Regions from separate parts of the Streptacidiphilus sp. MAP12-16 genome, predicted to be linked through region 2. Evidence: riboswitches for the same ligand, from Rfam matches in the RefSeq annotation. Region 2 holds a riboswitch; each other region holds the start of a gene.

Region 1 (3,263 bases), on a different contig from region 2:
CCTCGGCCTGGACGAGTAGGACCCGTCGCTCGGAGGCCTGGACCGACCGGTCTCAGCCGGTCCGGCGGGTGTCCGGCACGCAGCGGCCGCCCTCGGTACGGTAGGCCCACTGCGCGCCCTCGGTGACAAGCTCCCGCACGGCCGCGACGAAGCGGTCCACGTGCTCCTCCGGGGTGCCGGCGCCGAAACTGACCCGGATGGCGTTGAGGCTCCGCTCCCCCGGCAGCGACGCCTCCGGCGCCCCGCACTCGGACGGCGTCGTCTCCTGGCCGCCCAGCAGCGTGCGCACCAGCGGGTGCGCACAGAACAGGCCGTCGCGGACACCGATGCCGTACTCGGCGGACAGTGCGGCCGAGAAGTGCGAGCTGTTCCAGTCCTGGACCACGAAGGACAGCACGCCCACCCTCGGGTGGTCCTCGCCGAACAGGGTCAGCACCTTCACCTGCGGGATCTCGGCAAGCCCCGCGCGCAGCCGGTCGATCAGATACTGCTCGCGCGCGACCAACTGCTCGAACCCGGCCTCGGCCAAGGCCCGGCAGGCGGAGGCGATCGCGTAGGCGCCGATGACGTTGGGCGACCCCGCCTCGTGCCGCGAGGGACCCTGGTGCCACTCCACCGCGACCGAGCCGTCGGTCTCCCGCGCCACGGTGCGGCTCGCGCCGCCGCCGGCGAGGTACGGCTCGGCGGCGTCCAGCCAGTCGGCGCGCCCGGCGAGGACGCCCGCGCCGAAGGGCGCGTAGAGCTTGTGGCCGGAGAAAGCGACCCAGTCGACGTCCAACTCGCGGACCGACACCGGGTGGTGCGGGGCGAACTGCGCCGCGTCCAGGACGATCCGGGCGCCGTGGCGGTGGGCGGCCTCGGCCAGCTCGCGGACCGGCCAGATCTCCCCGGTGACGTTGGACGCGCCGGTGACGCACACCAGACGCGGCCCCGCCGTTCCCTCGGCCAGCGCCGACTCCAGCGCCGCGACGGCCTCCTGCGGGGAGCGCGGCGCCCGCAGGTAGGTGACAGACAGGTCCTCGCGGCGCCAGGGCAGCAGCGAGGCGTGGTGCTCGGTCTCGAAGGCGTACACCCGGGTGCCGGCCGGCAGCACGCTCGCCAGCAGGTTCAGCGAGTCGGTGGTGGCGCGGGTGAAGACGACCTGGTCGCCCTCGCGCAGGTCGAGAAACTCGGCGACGGTGACCCTGCTCTGCTCGAACAGGTCCGTCGAGAGCTGCGAGAGGTACCCGGCGCCCCGGTGCACGCTGCCGTAGTAAGGGGCGTACGCGGCGACGTCGTCCCAGACGCGCTGCAGGGCGGGGGCGCTGGCGGCGTAGTCAAGCGCGGCGTAGCTGACCTTCGCCCCGCTGACGAGGGGGACCTCGACGTCACGACCGAGAACCGCGAGCGGTCGGCACACGGAAACAGAGTTCGGGTATGCGGACATGACTACCCCTCCAGGGAGTCCAGTGGATCCCTGGCAAGGCCGCTGGCAGCCTCAGGCCGGCAGCCTCAAAAAAGGGAGGGATCCGCGCTTGCCCTGCGGCGTTGTTGCCGTAGGGCCTGGTCGTCACCCGGAAGCACCCCGCCACGGAAGGAGGGTTGCCGGACAGCAAGCCGGGGCCAATGCGCTGTCACTCGTGACCTGGGAAGGAGTATGTCAGAGGTCCGCCCCTCGGGCGAACCCCTGACCGCCATCCGAGACGCAGACGCTGACGAGGAGGGTGCTGTCAGCGCCGCGTCGCCGCAGACCAGCGGGCGAGAACCGCCTGCGCCGCACCCGAGTCGATCGACTCCGCCGTGCGCTTCATCGCCACCGCCAGCTGCTCCGCCAGCGGCGCGTCCGTCTGGTCCAGCGCGACCAGCGCCGACGCCGAGTTGAGTAGCACCGCGTCCCTGACCGGACCCTGCTCCCCCGTGAAGACCCGGCGCGCGACCTGCGCGTTGTAGGCGGCGTCGGCGCCGCGCAGCGCCTCGATGCCGACGTACTCGATGCCGACCTCGCGGGGGTCGAAGCTGGTCCGCCGCACCTCGCCGTCGCGCACCTGCCACACCGTGGAGGTGCCGGTGACGGTGAGCTCGTCGAGTCCGTCGTCGCCCCGGAACACCAGGGCCGAGGACCCGCGCCGGGCGAGCACGCCCGCGATCAGCCCGGCCATCCGGGTGTCGAAGCAGCCGACCGCGTTCGCGGTCACCCGCGCCGGGTTGGTGAGCGGGCCGAGCAGGTTGAAGAAGGTCGCGATGCCGAGATCCCGGCGGGCGGGTCCGGCGTGGCGCATCGCCGGGTGGAACACCGGCGCCGGGCAGTAGGTGATCCCGGCCTCGACCGCGACCTCGGCGACCCGCCGGGGCGACAGCTCCAGGTTGACGCCGAGCTGCTCCAGCACGTCGGTGGCCCCGCTCGCGGAGGAGGCGGCGCGGTTGCCGTGCTTGACAACCAGCGCGCCGGCGCCTGCCGCGACGACCGCCGACATGGTGGAGATGTTGACGGTCTTCGCCCGGTCGCCACCCGTGCCGACGATGTCCACGGCCCGCCCGGGCACCTCGATGACGGTGGCGTGCGCGTACATGGCGTCGACCAGGCCGACGATCTCTTCCACCGTCTCGCCCTTGGCGCGCAGCGCCACCATGAACCCGGCAACCTGGGCGAGCGTCGCCTCCCCGCTCATGATCTGGTCCATCGCCCACGCGGTCTCGCCCGCCGACAGGTCGGCACCGGAGACGAGAGCCGTGAGGACATCCGGCCAGGACCGCGCCTGCACGGGGTCGCCGCCGCCGTTCGCAGGGTTCACGCCGTTGTTCAGCGCAGCCGCCATGGCCATGGCCTCTCACTGGGTAAGTAGGGAGAGGCCAGCCTAGCGACCGGGGACGGCGCCCAGAGGGAGGATCTCAGCCGACGAGATGCGCGTGCCCGCTGCGCAGCAGCGTGCTCGCCGTCTCCGCCAGCACCGCCGGGTCGACCGGTGCGGGGACGGCAGCGTCCGCGCGGCTCCAGGCCGCGAGCCAGGAGTCCTGCGGTCGGCCGATCAGCAGCAGCACCGGCGGGCAGCCGTAGATCTCGTCCTTGAGCTGGCGGCACAGTCCCATCCCGCCGACCGGGTTCGCCTCGCCGTCCAGCACCAGCAGGTCCAGCCGCCGGGTGCCCTTCGCGTGCGCATCCAGGGCCTTGATCACCGCGGGCGCGGTCGCGCACTCCAGGTACTGGAGTTCCTCCAGGTCCGCGGCCGGCCGCCGTCCGAGCGCCAGCCGGACCTGCTCGCGCGTGTTCCGGTCGTCGCTGTAGA
Region 2 (3,263 bases):
GGGGCTACGCCCGGTGGACTGGTCGGTGGACCCCCGCGACTGGTCCAGGCCGGGCACCGCCCACATCGTGCGGGAGATCGAACAGCACACTCACGGTGGATCGATCATCCTCGAACATGATGGCGGCGGGGACCGCTCCGAGACTGTGGCCGCCCTGCGCATCGCAATCCCGTGGCTGCTGGACCAGGGCTACTACTTCGTCACACCCTGATGTGGCGGACGAGGCCCACGGGTCTGGTGCTGATCTGGCCGAGGTACTTGGTCCCGGGGATGCGCGCGGCTGTGTACTTCAGGCTCAGGGTGGGGCCGAAGTAGATGTCCACCTTGCCGTTGGCCAGCCCGAGGAAGATCGGTGCGGTGTCGCTGAAGTACTGCACCTGGTAGGGGCTCTTGCCGGCCGCGGCGCACGCGGACGCGCCGTTGGTGAGGATCTGCTGGAAGGTGGATCCGGAGCTGGTGGCCACGTTGTAGCCGCACAGGTCGGTGAGGGTGGTGGCCTTGTCGATCTTTATGTCCTTCGCGCCCAGGAACGACTGGCCGTCGCTGAGGTACGTGGCGAAGTCGACGACCCGCTCGCGGGCCTTGGTGGCACCGAAGTTGGCCTGCCCCACGTCGTACTTGCCGTTCAGCACACCGCGGATGACGGTGGGGAAGGCGCCGTACTGCACGTCCCAGGTGACGCCGAGCACCTTGGCGACGGCGTTGCGCAGGTCGATGTCGAGGCGAGGGGGTGACGGCGTGGACGGATCAGTCCTCGGCGCCGGAGGGCGCGGGTGAGGTCAACAGACCGGACATGTCCTCGGACACAGCGCGTTGCTCACGGGGAGCAGGTCCTGGTGGCACCGGGCGATCCGCAGCTGGAAGGAGCCGTGCGGGTGCGGCGTGCTGCCGTCGCTGTCGCCGACGCCTCGTACCTGCATATGGTTCACCTCACAGTCGTCGGGCCCTCGGGGCCTCGCGCTTACAGGACGGCACCGTCCTGTCGGGTCGTCACCTGGAGCACCCCACCGCGGACGAGGGTTGCCGGTCAGCAAGCCAGGGCTTGTCGCTGACGCTCATCACCAGGGATCACGTTAACCGTTCAACCACGACTGGGCAATACCTATCGATCCAGTAGGGATTCAGGTCGCCGCCGAGGCGATGGAATCAGCCACCGGTTGACCGCCGGTCGATCTCCAGTTGATCTATGGGGATTGTGCTCGACGTCCATTCGAAGTTACGGTGTGAGCAGGTAATGAGCGTCAGCGACAAGCCCTGGCTTGCTGACCAGCAACCCTCCAACGCGGCGGGGTGCTCCAGGTGACGACCCGACAGGACGGTGCCGTCCTGTAAGCGCGACTTCGAAGGCGGAGGTGGACAGCAGTGCGTCAGGCCACAGGCACGTACTCACGGCGACACATCGATCTCCAGCGCATCGCCAGCGCCCTCTGTCCGACGGCCTGAGCCGCACAGCCTGAGCCGCACAGCCCGGGAGCGATAGGACCCCGGCCGTTGGCGTCCGCGGCCGCTGGCGTCCGACGCCGCGCCGCCGTGCACCGCCCCAGGCGGACTGCGCGTCCCTGGTAGCACCCTCCCTCCCGCCGACTCCGCCCCGGGCCAGACAACACACCCCGACGCGGTTCCGTTCGGCATGCCCGCCCTACCGGTGGAGACCGGTGGAGCACCCTCCCGAGCAGGAAGCGACATCCCCATGCCCCGACCACGCCCCGCCCTCCACCTCGCGGTCGCCCTCGACGGCGCGGGCTGGCACCCCGCGGCCTGGCGGCAGCCCGACGCCCGGCCGGACGAACTTCTCACAGCCCGGTACTGGTCCGATCTCGTGGCCGAGGCCGAACGAGGACTGCTGGACTTCGTGACCATCGAGGACTCCCTCGGCCTCCAGTCCACCGACTACAACATCACGGACGGGCGGACCGACCAGGTCCGCGGCCGACTGGACGCCGTACTGACCGCCGCCCGGATCGCACCGCTGACCGGCAACATCGGCCTGATTCCGACCGCGGTGGCCACCCACACCGAGCCGTTCCACCTCTCCAAGGCGATCGCCACCCTCGACTACGTGAGCACCGGCCGGGCCGGCGTGCGGGTGCAGGTGTCGGCGCGCCCGTACGAGGCGGCGCTGTTCGGCCGCCGGACCTTCCCGCCGTTCCGGCTGGAGGACTTCGACCAGCCAGAGGTCCAGTCCCTGGTCACCGAGTCGTTCGAGGAGGCGGCCGACTACGTCGAGGTCGTCCGGCGACTGTGGGACAGCTGGGAGGACGACGCCGAGATCCGCGACACCGCGACCGGCCGGTTCGTCGACCGCCACAAGCTGCACTACATCGACTTCGAGAGCCCGACGTTCAGCGTGAAGGGCCCGTCCATCACGCCGCGCCCGCCGCAGGGCCAGCCGGTCGTCGCCGCACTCGCCCATGCGACCATCCCCTACCGCCTGCTCGCCCGCTCGTCCGACGTCGGTTTCGTCACCCCGCGCGACAGCTCCCAGGCCGCCGCCGTCCTCGCCGAGATCCGCGCGGAGCAGGCAGCCGCAGGCCGCGCCGACGAGATCCTGCACGTCTTCGGCGACCTGGTGGTGTTCCTGGACGACGACCCGGCCTCCGCCGTCCATCGCCGGGACCACCTGGACGAGCTCGCCGGCTCTGCGTACGGCAGCGACGCCCACGTGTTCGCCGGGACGCCCGCGCAGCTCGCCGACCTGCTTCAGGACTGGCAGCAGGCGGGTCTCACCGGCTTCCGGCTGCGACCCGCCACCGTCCCGCACGACCTGGAGCAGATCACCCGCCGCCTCGTCCCGGAAATCCAGCGCCGCGGACTCTTCCGCACCTCCTACGAGGCGAACACCCTGCGCGGCCTGCTCGGACTCCCCCGTCCGGCGAACCGCTACGCCGCCGCCGTCTGAGCAGAGAGAGCCGACCATGAGCAAGCCCCTGAAGCAGGTCCACCTCGCTGCCCACTTCCCCGGCGTCAACAACACCACCGTGTGGAGCGACCCCGAGGCAGGCAGCCATATCGAGTTCAGCTCCTTCGCGCACTTCGCGCGCACCGCCGAGCGCGCCAAGTTCGACTTCCTCTTCCTCGCCGAGGGACTGCGGTTGCGCGAGCAGGGCGGCGAGATCTACGACCTGGACGTGGTCGGCCGTCCCGACACCTTCACCGTTCTCGCCGCGCTGGCCGCCGTCACCGAGCGAATCGGTCTCACCGGCACCATCAACTCCACCTTCAACGAACCCTACGAGGTGGCACGGCAGTTCGCGTCCCTGGAT
Region 3 (3,263 bases), on a different contig from region 2:
CTCGGCCGCCACCTCGGCGGCCCCGCCGGTGTAGGTGCGCAGGATGGTCGGGATGCGGACGTTGACGCTCATGCGAGGCCAGCCTCTCGGAACGAGTCAAGGGTGGGGCGGATGGTGGCGGAAAGACCGGTGGTGGGTTCCACCGCGTCCAGGGTCTTCAAACCGTCGCCGGTGTTCAGTACGACGGTCTCAGCGGCAGGGTCGAGCAGGCCGTTCTTGATGAGCTTCTGCAGCACGCCGACCGTGACGCCGCCCGCGGTCTCGGCGAAGATGCCCTCGGTACGAGCGAGCAGCTTGATCGCGTCCACGACCTGCTCGTCGTTGACGTCCTCCACCGCGCCGCCGGTGCGGCGGCAGATGTCGAGGACGTAGGGGCCGTCCGCGGGATTGCCGATCGCCAGGGACTTGGCGATCGTGTTCGGCTTCACCGGGCGGATCACGTCCTGGCCGGACTTGAACGCGGCCGACACCGGGGAGCAGCCCTCGGCCTGCGCGCCGAAGATCTTGTAGGGCTTGTCCTCGACCAGGCCGAGGGCGATGAGCTCCTTCAGACCCTTGTCGATCTTGGTGAGCTGCGAGCCCGAGGCGATCGGGATGACCAGCTGGTCCGGCAGCCGCCAGCCCAGCTGCTCGCAGATCTCGTACGCCAGCGTCTTGGAGCCCTCGCCGTAGTACGGGCGCAGATTGACGTTGACGAAGCCCCAGCCCTCGCCCGCCGGGTCGCCGATCAGCTCCGAGCAGAAGCGGTTCACGTCGTCGTAGTTGCCCTCGATGCCGACCAGCTCGCCCCCGTACACGGCGGCCATCACGACCTTGCCCGCCTCCAGGTCGTGCGGGATGAACACGCAGGAGCGGAGCCCAGTACGGGCCGCGGCAGCGCCGACCGCGCCGGCCAGGTTGCCGGTCGAGGAGCAGGAGAGGGTGGTGAAGCCGAAGGTGCGCGCTGCCTCGACGGCGATGGCGACGACCCGGTCCTTGAAGGAGTGCGTCGGGTTGCCGGAGTCGTCCTTGACGTACAGGCCGCCGGTGACGCCGAGCTCGCGGGCCAGGTTGTCGGCCTTGACCAGCTTGGTCCAACCGGGGTTCAGATTGGGCTTCGTCGCGACGTCGACGGACACCGGAAGCAGCGGCGCGTAGCGCCAGATGTTGTTGGGACCCGCCTCGATCCGCGCGCGCAGCGCCTCGGGGTCGCCGGTGGGCAGCTCGTACGCGACCTCCAGCGGACCGAAGCACTCGGTACAGGCGAAGTCGGGGGCCAGCGCGGTCCGTGCGCCGCACTCGCGGCAGGACAGGGCGACGGCGGGGCCGAAGGATTCCGCGGCGACCTGCGGAGGTGCTGCCTGCGGACTTGCTGCCTGCGAAGGTGCGGTGACAGATGTGACAGCCATGATGGCGAGGCCCTCTCTCCTCATCTTCCCCACGGCGCGTCTCGCCGCAGGACGGAATTGGCACCTTCCCCACCAGGGCCGCGACGGCTTGTACTGGCAGGAGGGTTGCCGGGACTTCAACGGGCCGTTCCCTCAGTCCCTCTGGATGAGCTCTATGGCGGTCCGCCCAGCAGGCGGACGCATTTGTGAGACTGGCACCCCCGATGTGCGCCGGGTGTGCGTCGTCCCCAAGACTGTAACCGAAGCGCCCCGCCCCGATCACAGTCGTCCGCGAGGCGAGACGACAACACCATGACGACAGCACCATGACGACGACACCATGACGAGGAGTCCTGTGCTTGACGAGGTCGCGGACTGGCTGCGCCGCCGCTCCTGGACGGCCGCCGACCGCCCGCTGCCCGACCTGCTCGCCGCCAAGCGGGCGAGCGGAAGCACCGTCAGCGTCGTACTGCCCGCGCTGGACGAGGAGGCGACGGTCGGCGAGATCGTCACCGCGATCCGCCGCGACCTGATGGAGGACGTCCCGCTGGTCGACGAGCTCGTGGTGATCGACTCCGGATCCACCGACCGCACCGGCCAGGCGGCCGCCGCGGCCGGAGCCCGGGTCGTGCACCGCGACGCGATACTGCCGCACCTGCCCGTCATCCCCGGCAAGGGCGAGGTGCTGTGGCGATCGCTCCTGGTCACCACCGGCGACATCGTCTGCTTCATCGACGCCGACCTGCGCGAGTTCGACTCCACGTTCGTCTCCGGCATCGTCGGGCCGCTGCTGACCGAGCCGGACGTCGCCTTCGTCAAGGCCATGTACGACCGGCCGCTGGACACCGACACCGCCGACGGCACGGTCAGCATCCCGGCCGGGGGCGGCCGGGTCACCGAGCTGGTCGCCCGCCCGCTGCTCAACCTGCACTGGCCGCTGCTGGCCGGATTCGTCCAGCCGCTCGGCGGCGAGTACGCGGCGCGGCGCGCGCTGCTGGAGCGGCTGCCCTTCCCCACCGGCTACGGCGTGGAACTGGGCCTGCTCGTGGACGCGCTGGACCTGGCCGGTCTGGACGCCCTCGCCCAGGTCGACGTGGGCGTGCGGCACCACCGCCACCAGGACGCGCTGGCGCTCGGCCGGATGGCCGCCACCATCCACCTCACCGCACTCGACCGGCTCGCCCGCACGGATCGGCTCAAGGCCGGCGACGACCTGGTCAGACTGCGGCTCACCCAGTTCACCCGCACCGCCGCGGGCTTCACGCCGACCACCGTCGACATACCCACCGTCGAACGGCCGCCCATCGTCACGCTGCCCGAGCGCGATGTCTGACCGACTCCGAGGTTCGACTCCGACCTTCGACTCCGACCTTCGACTCCGACCTTCGACTCCGAGGTTCGACTCCGCCATTCGGCTCCCCATTCCAGCCCCTGATTGACTCCCTCCGTTTGACTCCCTCCGCGAGAGGCAAGGTAGGACTCATGGCCAACGCAAGTCCCGCACGGATTCTGCTCGCATCCAACCGGGGGCCCGTCTCCTACACGGTGGAGGACGACGGCACGCTGACGCACCGCAGGGGCGGTGGCGGACTGGTGTCCGGACTCTCCGCCATCGGCAACGACATCGAGTCGGTCTGGGTCTGCGCGGCGCTCTCCGAGGGCGATCGCGTCGCGACCCGGCGGGGCCTCACCGATCCTTCCGTCCGGATGCTCGACATCGACGCCGGGACCTTCGCCCGCGCCTACAACGGCATCGCCAACTCCACCCTGTGGTTTGTCCACCACCTCATCTACAACACGCCGACCACCCCTGTGTTCGGCGCCTCCTTCCGTCGCGAGTGGGCCTCCTACGAGGCGTACAACCGGGCCTTCGCCGAGGCCCTGGCCCAGGCCGCG

The links. A riboswitch is a leader RNA that binds a small molecule or an ion and turns the genes downstream of it on or off. The one in region 2 is predicted to bind S-adenosylmethionine.
Region 1: another riboswitch for S-adenosylmethionine. It lies ahead of ABIA33_RS08395 (aminotransferase class V-fold PLP-dependent enzyme); the one in region 2 lies ahead of ABIA33_RS13870 (putative leader peptide).
Region 3: another riboswitch for S-adenosylmethionine. It lies ahead of thrC (threonine synthase); the one in region 2 lies ahead of ABIA33_RS13870 (putative leader peptide).

Annotation. Positions count from the first base shown of each region.
Region 1 is NZ_JBGCBY010000005.1:223,448-226,710, reverse strand. It holds gene ABIA33_RS08400 (Lrp/AsnC family transcriptional regulator) at 1-19, shown strand, start outside; gene ABIA33_RS08395 (aminotransferase class V-fold PLP-dependent enzyme) at 53-1,426, opposite strand; SAM riboswitch class IV at 1,506-1,625, opposite strand; gene trpD (anthranilate phosphoribosyltransferase) at 1,710-2,801, opposite strand; gene ABIA33_RS08385 (hypothetical protein) at 2,869-3,263, opposite strand, start outside.
Region 2 is NZ_JBGCBY010000009.1:44,923-48,185, forward strand. It holds gene ABIA33_RS13860 (polysaccharide deacetylase family protein) at 1-211, shown strand, start outside; gene ABIA33_RS13865 (transporter substrate-binding domain-containing protein) at 201-716, opposite strand; SAM riboswitch class IV at 953-1,063, opposite strand; SAM riboswitch class IV at 1,231-1,341, shown strand; gene ABIA33_RS13870 (putative leader peptide) at 1,363-1,443, shown strand; gene ABIA33_RS13875 (LLM class flavin-dependent oxidoreductase) at 1,691-2,899, shown strand; gene ABIA33_RS13880 (NtaA/DmoA family FMN-dependent monooxygenase) at 2,916-3,263, shown strand, end outside.
Region 3 is NZ_JBGCBY010000003.1:116,651-119,913, reverse strand. It holds gene ABIA33_RS04460 (MoaD/ThiS family protein) at 1-72, opposite strand, end outside; gene thrC (threonine synthase) at 69-1,388, opposite strand; SAM riboswitch class I at 1,406-1,540, opposite strand; gene ABIA33_RS04450 (glucosyl-3-phosphoglycerate synthase) at 1,723-2,700, shown strand; gene ABIA33_RS04445 (trehalose-6-phosphate synthase) at 2,850-3,263, shown strand, end outside.